DNA from 3 places in the Desulforamulus aquiferis genome. Region 3 is predicted to be linked to each of the others. Evidence: riboswitches for the same ligand, from Rfam matches in the RefSeq annotation. Region 3 holds a riboswitch; each other region holds the start of a gene.

Region 1 (3,281 bases), on a different contig from region 3:
GATGAAACGTTTTTCAACCCTAATTGTCCTGCTATTATCCTTTATGTTGCTTATGGCAGGTTGCCAGCAGGCCCCCAAAGAGGAAGGCAATAGTGAAGGTGCTAAGGAGCCGGCCATAAAAGATGTAATACTGGCCACCACAACCAGCACCCAGGACAGCGGCTTACTGGACGTTTTGAAGCCAGAATTTGAAAAGCAAACCGGCTACAACTTAAAGATCATTGCTGTTGGAACAGGCGCTGCCCTTAAGATGGGTGAAAAGGGTGAAGCAGACGTATTACTGGTTCATGCACCGGAGGACGAAAAGGTATTGGTAGATAGTGGAGTAGGTATAAATTACTCCCTGGTAATGCACAATGACTTTATTATAGTAGGCCCCGAAAATGATCCTGCAGGAATCAAAGAAACAAATACCACTGCAGAGGCCATTAAGAAAATTTATGATAGTGAAGCAATCTTTGTTTCCCGTGGTGATGACTCAGGTACCCATAAAAAGGAATTAGGGCTATGGAAGGAAGCTTCCCTTGATCCCAAAGGTCAAAAATGGTACCAGGAATCCGGCACCGGCATGGGTCAAACCCTTAATATCGCATCAGAAAAGCTTGGCTATACCCTTACAGATCGGGCTACCTATCTGGCACAAAAGAATAATGTAAAGCTGGATATCCTGCTTGAAGGTGACCAGTCCCTTCTCAATATTTATCACGTAATGAATGTTAACCCTGAAAAGTTTGACAAGGTTAACGCCGAGGGCGGCAAAGCCTTTGTTGACTTCATGGTAGCCAAAGAAACTCAAGATATTATTGGTAATTTTGGAGTAGATAAATTTGGCAGCCCTCTTTTCTTCCCTGATGCAGGTAAAGACAAATAGTGATGCAATTCTACCTCCCGGTCAACTTAGTCCGGGAGGTTATCTAATTTAGAGAAAAAAATTCCGGGATTACATCCCGGTGAAATCCAAGCAGGCAAGTTTATAAATTATTTTTAAAACCCCTTAATGAGTTTTGCTTAACTTGTCTTTCTGCACTTTTAGCATGTCTTTTTAGCCCTATTAACTCAAGGTCATGTTGTTTACATGCCACATATAGCTCCTCCCGAGGATAGACCACAGAATCAAGATAAGTACGAAGCAATCTATTTATTATAAGCTGGCGCTTTTCTAAGATACTCTCCCCCGTTAAATAATAGAAAACAACAATAACTGCTCGGGAATTAGTTCTCCTTTCCTCCCTCACCAGCCAGCCTTCATCAGCCATATTTGATAGCTCCATATATGTATCAAATACCTTATCACTAAATCCACCTAGGGCTTGGCTGATATTTTTAATCTGCCATTCTTCCCCGTCAAAACGACCAATAACTTCTCCAGGGCAAAAATAACATAAAAGTTTTCCTTTTTTACGCTGCAAAACAACCCCACCTTTCAAAAAGAAAAAGCTGAATAATGCACTTAAAGAAAAGCAGCATTATCCAGCCTAGTATGCCCAGGTAGATAATTCTCCTTTCCAATGGGAGGCCAGCCGGTTTCCCTGCTAACCCTAAACGGCCGGTAAACCCTGGCTAAAGCTTTAGGTTTAAAGGCTCGGAGAAACATTTAAAATTATAAAGCCGCACATAGTGCGGCCAGAGAAGGACATAGTAAATAATCCTACCCTCCTTTCCGCACGGGAGGCTTACCCGTTTCCAGATAAACCCTATCGGCCAAGTGAACCATGGTACTCTCTACCTTAGGTTCAGTGGCTCGGAGGATTAAATTTAGTTCTTAAAATATATATTCAACAACATACCGGAAATTCCTCTGTAACCTTTTGATATTTCTGATATATTATTGATTTCTGCCCAATTAAGAAGTATAAGGCTGAATACCTATGCTGGAATAATCTTTGTTAACTTGTTTAAGGTCTTTAATCGATATTTTCCCTTCGACCAACCAATCAAATTTAAGCAGCCGTAGTCCTGGCTAATGCTAAAAATGTTATCTATGGGTACACCTAGGATGTGACATATAATTACACGGTTAACCCCTGCATGTCCTGTAATTAGGATATTACCATCGGTATTTTCCATGATATATTGAAATTTATTTAATACCCTTTCAGATAATTGTCTAAAGTTCTCTCCTCCTGGAGGACGGAAGTTTGCTATATCCTTACCCCTTTGTATAAATTCCTTTGGAAACTTGCGGCGTATTTCTTCAAAATATAGCCCTTCCCATTCACCAAGGGATATTTCCTTCAACTCCTGATGAAGAATAGGTGTAAGGTTATGTTTATCAGCAATTATCTCTGCCGTTTGACGAGCGCGACGTAAATCACTGGAACAGATATGATTAAAACGGATACAGCTTAGCTCTTCCCTTAATCGGTTCGCTTGCATAACTCCTTCTTGGCTGATAGGTAAATCAATCTGACCTATAAATCTTTTGCCGCCTTTTGACTCTATCGCCCCATGTCGGATTAAATAAATATATCTTTGTTCCATTTAAAAACCCCTCAAAACTTATAAAATTATTTTTTCTAATGGAAGAGAAATGGCTTTTTCTATCTCACGCTTAATATTTTCTGCTTGGCTCAACCTTCTTGTGACTGCTTCTAAGGCGAGTGGTTCTGAGGCATACTTATGACTAGTCTCCCTAAGTCTTTGCTCTAAGGATATAATTTTATCATCTTTAACCAATTTATCAGCTAGGTATACAATTGAAGCTTCACTAAAGACCCGCTCGCTATTTACAGGTAGATCCATATGAATGGCAACAATCTCCGCAACCTCCGGGTAGCCTAACCTCCTCAAGCGCTCTGCCCCAACCTGGGCATGATTTTTTTCACCCCTTGCTAGATCGTGTAATAGGGCAGCAGACAAGACTAGCCCATGATTAAGGGTGTAGCCTGCCCCTGCTAAAGAATTTGCTATCCTTTCTGCCACCTGGGCAACGGTTTGGCAATGGCGTAGTACCTGCTCAGGAACCTCCCAATTATCAAGTAGCCTATGGCACTCATGTACAGACGGGATAACATAGCCGCTGACACTTTCACGGACCCTTTGATAGTCCAGAGGTGTATCCATATCTTGAAGAACCCCCTGGTCTTCCACCTCAATATCCAACACATCTGCCTCATATTCTTGCAGCAAAGACCTCAGCCCCCCTTCTTTGTCCCAGGATAGTATAGTGTCTTTATAAGCAGTTGAGATAAGTGGCGGGTGTCCACGCTCACCATTTAAACATGGGTATATAATTCCGGCAGAATTGCCGCGGTAAGCTGCTATAAGGGCTGTAATAGTTT
Region 2 (3,281 bases), on a different contig from region 3:
AAAAATGCCAGGATCTGCCTGCTTCTTAGCAGAGATCCTGGCTTTATTTTTTTCATGAACAAAGCTGAGGTGATAAAATGGCTAAAGTAAAAGACTTGTTGGATGCTGAGGCTAATAGCTTAGCAAGTTACCTGGAAAAGGTTAAGGCTAGTATGGAAAGAATTTTAGAGTTAAGGAATTTTAGAGGGCAAGCGGAGGGGATGGAGCAGGTTGAATTGGACAGGTTAGTCAACCTCAGTGAAAGCTATTATGACGACATAAATATTCTTCATAAAGATGTTAGTTATCTATCTAAGAAACGAATAGAAGGAAAAATTTATCTGGCCCAAAATGGTTTGTACCGGATAGATGGTGTTAATATTGATTTGAAGGAAGGCTATCCAATTGAGCTCTTTATAGAAGTCGAGGGGGTAGCTACCTGGCAAATTGGAAGGCTTATACGAGAGCACTCAAGTAATAAATATTGCTTCCTCGGAGAAAGTAGTAAGGGCTATTTACTAAAACCTGGGATGCTGGCAGCTATTCGTTTAGCAAGTCTAACTCATTCTCAGACTGACAGTTGCCAAGGTCATCAAGTTTAATATGGGGGTATTTAATAATGCTAGAAATAGTTGAAATATTAGCAAAACAGCTTGAAGGAGTTGAGTTGCAACAATTTACCGATAAACAAAAGGTATTATTTAAAAACAACTATAATTGCAAGCTTTACTTCTTTGAGTATGGGCTGAACCAAGACGGGAATTTAATAGTAAAAACAAACCGGAATAATTATAATAATCTATTGTATTACATGGGACTTGATGGTAAAAGCACTACGATAAAAATGAAAATCGAAGTTGAAGAGACCGTCATTGTCATTTATGGTATAGAGAACGAGAGGGTGTCCTCCTTGGCTAAAAAATTAGACTTAGTTAGTTAAGCGTTGCATATAACTTAATATTTTGTCTCCGAGCCGCTAGATCTAAGGCTGCAGCTAAGATCTCCCGGCCGTTAGGGTTTACTGAGAAATTGGTAAGCCTCCCCTGTGGAAAGGAGTACAGTAATTAACCTTGGCAGTGAAAATACCAGGGTGCTGTTTATCCATCCACAGCACCCTGGTATTTTTATTTTGACCTAACACAAGGGAGATGGGTTTATGAAAATGGTATCGGTTCAAGAAGCGGTGGGAATGGTCCTTTGCCATGATATTACACAAATTATCCCGGGTAAATTTAAGGGTCGGGCATTCAAGAAGGGACATATAGTAACCTTTGAAGACATTCCCAAGCTATTAGATATAGGTAAACAAAACTTATATGTATGGGAGATAAATAATGAGCTTATCCACGAGGATGATGCAGCTCTAAGGATTGCCAGGTCGGCTGCTGGAGGTGGTATAGCCCTTACTGAACCAAAGGAGGGCAAGGTAAATCTAGTGGCCAAGGAAAAGGGATTGCTTAAAGTAAACACAGAGGCCCTTTATAGTATTAACGAGCTTGAAGAGGTAATGTTTGCAACCATTCATACTAACCAAATAGTTGAGAAGGATAAGATTCTGGCAGGAACTAGAATCATCCCCTTAGTTATTAAGGACGACAAAATTCGCAATATTGAAGCAATATGTCGAATGAACTACCCTCTGTTAGAAGTTAAGCCCTTTAAAGCTTTTAAAGTAGGTGTTGTAACAACAGGAAGTGAAGTCTATCACGGACGCATAGAGGATAAATTCGGACCTGTAGTCACAAAAAAGATGGAAACCTGGGGGAGTTATGTCTTCAAACAAATTTTTGTGTCTGACAGCACAGATATGATTGTTGATGCAATCAACCAATTACTTCGAGAGGGGGCTGAGATGATTACAGTTACCGGAGGCATGTCAGTGGATCCCGATGATTTGACTCCTGCCGGTATCAGGGCGGCAGGAGGACGCATTGTAACCTATGGTGCACCAACATTACCAGGGGCTATGTTTATGGTGGCCTATATAGGAAATGTTCCTGTCTTAGGTCTGCCTGGCTGTGTAATGTACAGCCGCAGCAGCATTTTTGACCTGGTGGTCCCACGGATTCTCGCCGGTGAGGAAATAACCCGTAAGGATATCGTGGCCCTAGGTCACGGTGGACTCTGTGTTAACTGTAAGGAATGCAGATATCCTGACTGTGGTTTTGGTAAAAGTATTTAAAAAAATTTGAGGCTCAAAGCCTTAAATAAAAACAAAAAGGAGTGTACGAGTTGATAAAAAAGAAGCTTAATATTAACGGAGTCAATTCAATTGTGGTTGCCGATCCGGAAGCCATGCTGGTAGATGTCCTGAGGGGACAGCTACATCTCACCGGAACCAAAGTCGGTTGCGGTAAAGCCCAGTGTGGTGCTTGCTCTGTAATTTTAAACGGCAAGGTTACCCTGTCTTGCGCCTATAAGATGAAGCGCTTACCCGACGATTCAATAATTACTACCATTGAGGGAATTGGTACTCCCACCAACCTGCACGCTTTACAAATGGCCTGGGTTAAATACGGAGCAGCCCAGTGTGGTTTTTGCTCACCCGGTTTTATTGTATCGGCTAAAGCTCTCTTAGATGAAAATCCAAACCCCACCCGTGAAGACGTACGGGCCTGGTTCCAGAAGCACAAAAACGTTTGCCGCTGCACGGGATACAAGCCCATCGTAGATGCTGTAATGGCTGCTGCCCAATTAATGCGCGGCGAGATTACTGTGGAAGATTTAAGCTTCCAAATGCCAGCTGATGGGAAGATCCTTGGTACAGACTATCCACGTCCCTCCGGCATTGGTAAAGTTACAGGCACCATTGAATATGGCTCTGATTTTGGTCTGGAGATGCCCGCTGGCACCCTGCAATTAAAACTGGTTCAGGCACAGGTTTCTCATGCCAAAATACAGTCCATCGACACCTCTGAAGCTGAAAATATGCCAGGTGTATACAAGGTTGTTACTCATAAAGACATTAAAGGCAAAAACCGAATCAATGGCTTAAACTTCCCAAGCAACAAGGGTGATAGCTTCGACCGTCCCATTTTGTGCGACGAAAAGGTATTCCAGTTCGGCGATGCCATTGCCATCGTATGTGCCGATACTGAAGCAAATGCCCAGGCTGCTGTGGAAAAGGTTAAGGTTGAGCTGGAAATCCTGCCCGCTTATATGGGTGCACCTGCTGCCATGGAGCCTGATGCCATCGAAATTCATCCCGGAACCCCCAATGTATATTATAAGCAGCCCATCGAAAAGGGTGAAGATACTGCTCCTTTAATGGAAAAAGCAGATGTTGTTGTAGCCATGGAAGA
Region 3 (3,281 bases):
TAATGACAGTTTCTTAAAACTATTTGGATATTCCCGTGAAGAAGTGATAGGGGTTACTCCAACTATTCTTGGCACGTGGATAGAATCAGAGGCCCGACTTGAAATGCTTAGTATGTTAAAGAAGCAGGGACAAGCTGATAGTATAGAAATTGATATACGAAAAAAGTCAGGAGAAAGGGCTACTGTGATATTATCAACTGCGTTAATCGAACTTGGCGGAGACGAGCACATTGTAGGCTCAATGGTTGATATATCAGAAAGAAAAGTATTAGAGAAACAGCTGAAGCAAACAAACCAGAAAATGTTTAATATTCTTGATGGTATCACCGAAGGTTTTTTTGCTTTAGATAGAGAAGGGCAGTTTACCTATGTAAATAAACATCAATGTTTAGCCCTTAATAAAAAAAGAGAAGAAGTGTTGGGTAAGAGTATATGGCAGCTATTTCCAAAGTCCCTAAATTCGAAACTATATAAGGAATATCATAAGGCTATGACAGAACGGATACCTGTACAATTTGAGATGACTTCTGTCTATGAAGATGCTTACTATGAAATTCGTGCCTTTCCATATGATGATGGAATCTCTGTCTTTATAAAAAATATTACTGAGAAAAAGAAATACCAAAAGGAGATTTCCAGACTAAGCTATTTAAATCTTATCGGTCAGATGGCTGCCGGCATAAGCCATGAAGTTCGTAATCCCTTGACAACCGTGAGGGGATTTCTGCAGATGCTGCGAGGTAAGGATGAATGCTCTAAGTTTAATGATTATTTTGAATTGATGATTGAAGAGCTTGATCGTACCAACTCCATCATTACAGAATATCTTTCCATGACCAAGAGTAAATCAGAGGAACTCGAAATGCAAAACCTAAACACCATTGTGGAGACCATCTTACCCCTAATTCAAGCAGATGCAGTTGGTCAGGATAAGTATGTGGAAAGTGAATTGCACGAAATTCCAGACATACTATTAGATAGTAAAGAAATACGTCAATTGATCTTAAACCTTTGCCGAAATGGCCTGGAATCAATGGGGCGGGGCAAGCGCTTAAAAATCATAACCAGCAGGGAAGATAATTGTGTGGTCCTTGGGATTCAGGACCAGGGGGAGGGTATTACTGGAGAGGTATTGGAGAAATTAGGCACGCCATTCTTCACTACCAAAACGGAAGGGACTGGATTGGGGCTTGGAATATGCTATAGTATTGCTTCCCGGCATAATGCAATAATAGATATTAAAACAGGTGAAGAGGGAACAACCTTCTTTGTTAGGTTTAAATTGTAGTGTAATGTGTGCATTTTATAAAAGCTTCAAAGACCTACAAAAATTCGACACAAGAAAAAGGATATTGTAATTTATTAATAGAATAGATTTATTATGTTCTCCGAGCCATATTGCCTATAGGTCTTGCGCTATGGTTTTATGGCCGTTTAGGGTTAACCGGGAAACGGGTTAGCCTCCCTTTGGAAAGGAGAGTATGATACCACCTGCCATTACAGAGGGTTGGTTAGTGCTGCTTTCCAAAGTGGTGCTATCTAACCCTTTTTTCTAGATTTAATATAAATTGACATGGGGGTATGTAAATTGATTCCGAAAATTAAGCTATTTATTAACGGGCAGTGGGTTGAATCTGATCAAACAGAGAAAGTCTTAAATAAAGCAAATGGGGAACCTGTGGCAGAAATTTATGTGGCTGGTCTGAAGGAAGTGGAGCAAGCCGTCACGTCTGCCCAAAGGGCCTTTAAACGTGAGAAGATAGCTCCTTATCGGCGGTATGATATTTTAAAAAGGGCCAGTGAACTGCTAATGGAGAGACAAGAAGAAATGGCCCTTACCCTTTCCCTTGAAGTTGGCAAAACTATAAGAGAAGCAAGGATGGAAGTATCCAGGGCTGCTCAAACCCTATTGATTTCTGCAGAAGAGAGTAAACGTATCCATGGTGAGATAATTCCTATCTCCAGTTCACCTGGTAATGAAAATCGTCGCGCCTGGACTATAAGGCAACCTTTAGGTGTGGTTTGTGCGATAACTCCCTTTAACTTTCCTGCAAATCTAACTTGTCATAAAATTGGTCCTGCTATTGCTGCAGGAAATGCTGTTGTATACAAACCTGCCAGTACCACACCAATCTTTGGAGCAAAACTATGCGAAATATTTTTAGAATCCGGACTACCTAAGGGATATCTTAACATGGTGATGGGACCTGGTTCAGTGGTGGGAGATGCTTTAGCAAAGGACCAAAGAATTGATTTCTATAGTTTTACCGGCAGTACTTCCGTGGGATTAAAACTTAAAAATTCGGTTGGACTAAGGCCTGTTTCCTTGGAGCTGGGGTCTAATTCACCAACAATTGTTCATGGTGATGCAGATTTAATGGTAGCTGTCGAAGCATGCACCCGCTCTGCCTTTGCCAATGCAGGACAAGTTTGTATCTCGGTTCAGCGAGTTTATGTTCATAATTCTATTTATAATGATTTTTGCCAGCAGGCGGCAGCTCTTGCTAAAACTTTAAAGGTTGGGGATCCTTTAGATCCCACGACTGATATTGGGCCAATGATAAATGAAAAAGAAGCTATCAGGGTTGAAGGCTGGCTTCAAGAAGCAGTAACTGAAGGTGCAAAGATATTGGTAGGGGGGAAGAGGAATGGCCCCTTTCTAGAACCTACTATTTTAACAAATGTTCATCCTAAGATGAAATGTAGTTGTCAGGAGCTCTTTGCCCCTGTGTTTAATGTAGTATCGTACAATACAATTGACGAAGCCCTTGCTATGGCTAATGATTCTAACTATGGTTTGCAGGCAGGTGTTTTTACCAACTCCTTGGATATAGCTAGCCGCTGTGCAGAAGAATTAGAGTGCGGCGGGGTTATAATCAATGATGTATCAGCATTCCGAGCGGATCTTATGCCCTATGGCGGTTGGAAAGAGAGTGGAACCGGGAAAGAAGGGCCACGTTATGCCATAGAGGAAATGACCAGGGAAAAAGTAGTGGTATTGAAGTTGAAAGGTAAATAAAATGAACTAGTTTGTTTCTTGACCTAGCCCTATGGTTTACTCCATAGGGCTTTATTAATAAGCAATTACTAGAAGATAATTATACTAAATGGTATATTCTGATAAATATGTAAATGAAGATATAAAATGCTTTATCTCCTCCTTGGATCGTGTTATATTTTTAGTAATTAGTAACACAGACGGAGGGATGGGGATTGCCAAGCAAGGAGGTGTTGACCCGGTTTGGGGTTTCTATGCCCCAGGATTTAATTGAACAATTTGA

The links. Region 3 has a riboswitch for molybdenum cofactor ahead of P6N53_RS06090 (aldehyde dehydrogenase family protein). Riboswitches for the same ligand answer to the same signal wherever they lie in the genome.
Region 1: linked by a shared signal. The riboswitch ahead of P6N53_RS09850 (hypothetical protein) and the one ahead of P6N53_RS06090 (aldehyde dehydrogenase family protein) in region 3 are both predicted to bind molybdenum cofactor.
Region 2: linked by a shared signal. The riboswitch ahead of P6N53_RS09905 (molybdopterin-binding protein) and the one ahead of P6N53_RS06090 (aldehyde dehydrogenase family protein) in region 3 are both predicted to bind molybdenum cofactor.

Annotation. Positions count from the first base shown of each region.
Region 1 is NZ_JARPTC010000014.1:34,632-37,912, forward strand. It holds gene P6N53_RS09845 (ABC transporter substrate-binding protein) at 2-871, shown strand; gene P6N53_RS09850 (hypothetical protein) at 972-1,409, opposite strand; molybdenum cofactor riboswitch at 1,483-1,600, opposite strand; molybdenum cofactor riboswitch at 1,638-1,759, opposite strand; gene cobC (alpha-ribazole phosphatase) at 1,867-2,481, opposite strand; gene P6N53_RS09860 (DVU_1551 family NTP transferase) at 2,500-3,281, opposite strand, start outside.
Region 2 is NZ_JARPTC010000014.1:47,566-50,846, reverse strand. It holds gene P6N53_RS09915 (hypothetical protein) at 78-581, shown strand; gene P6N53_RS09910 (DUF3909 family protein) at 599-919, shown strand; molybdenum cofactor riboswitch at 934-1,051, shown strand; gene P6N53_RS09905 (molybdopterin-binding protein) at 1,136-2,161, shown strand; gene P6N53_RS09900 (molybdopterin-dependent aldehyde oxidoreductase) at 2,212-3,281, shown strand, end outside.
Region 3 is NZ_JARPTC010000007.1:143,705-146,985, reverse strand. It holds gene P6N53_RS06095 (PAS domain S-box protein) at 1-1,288, shown strand, start outside; molybdenum cofactor riboswitch at 1,375-1,494, shown strand; gene P6N53_RS06090 (aldehyde dehydrogenase family protein) at 1,589-3,019, shown strand; gene nikR (nickel-responsive transcriptional regulator NikR) at 3,214-3,281, shown strand, end outside.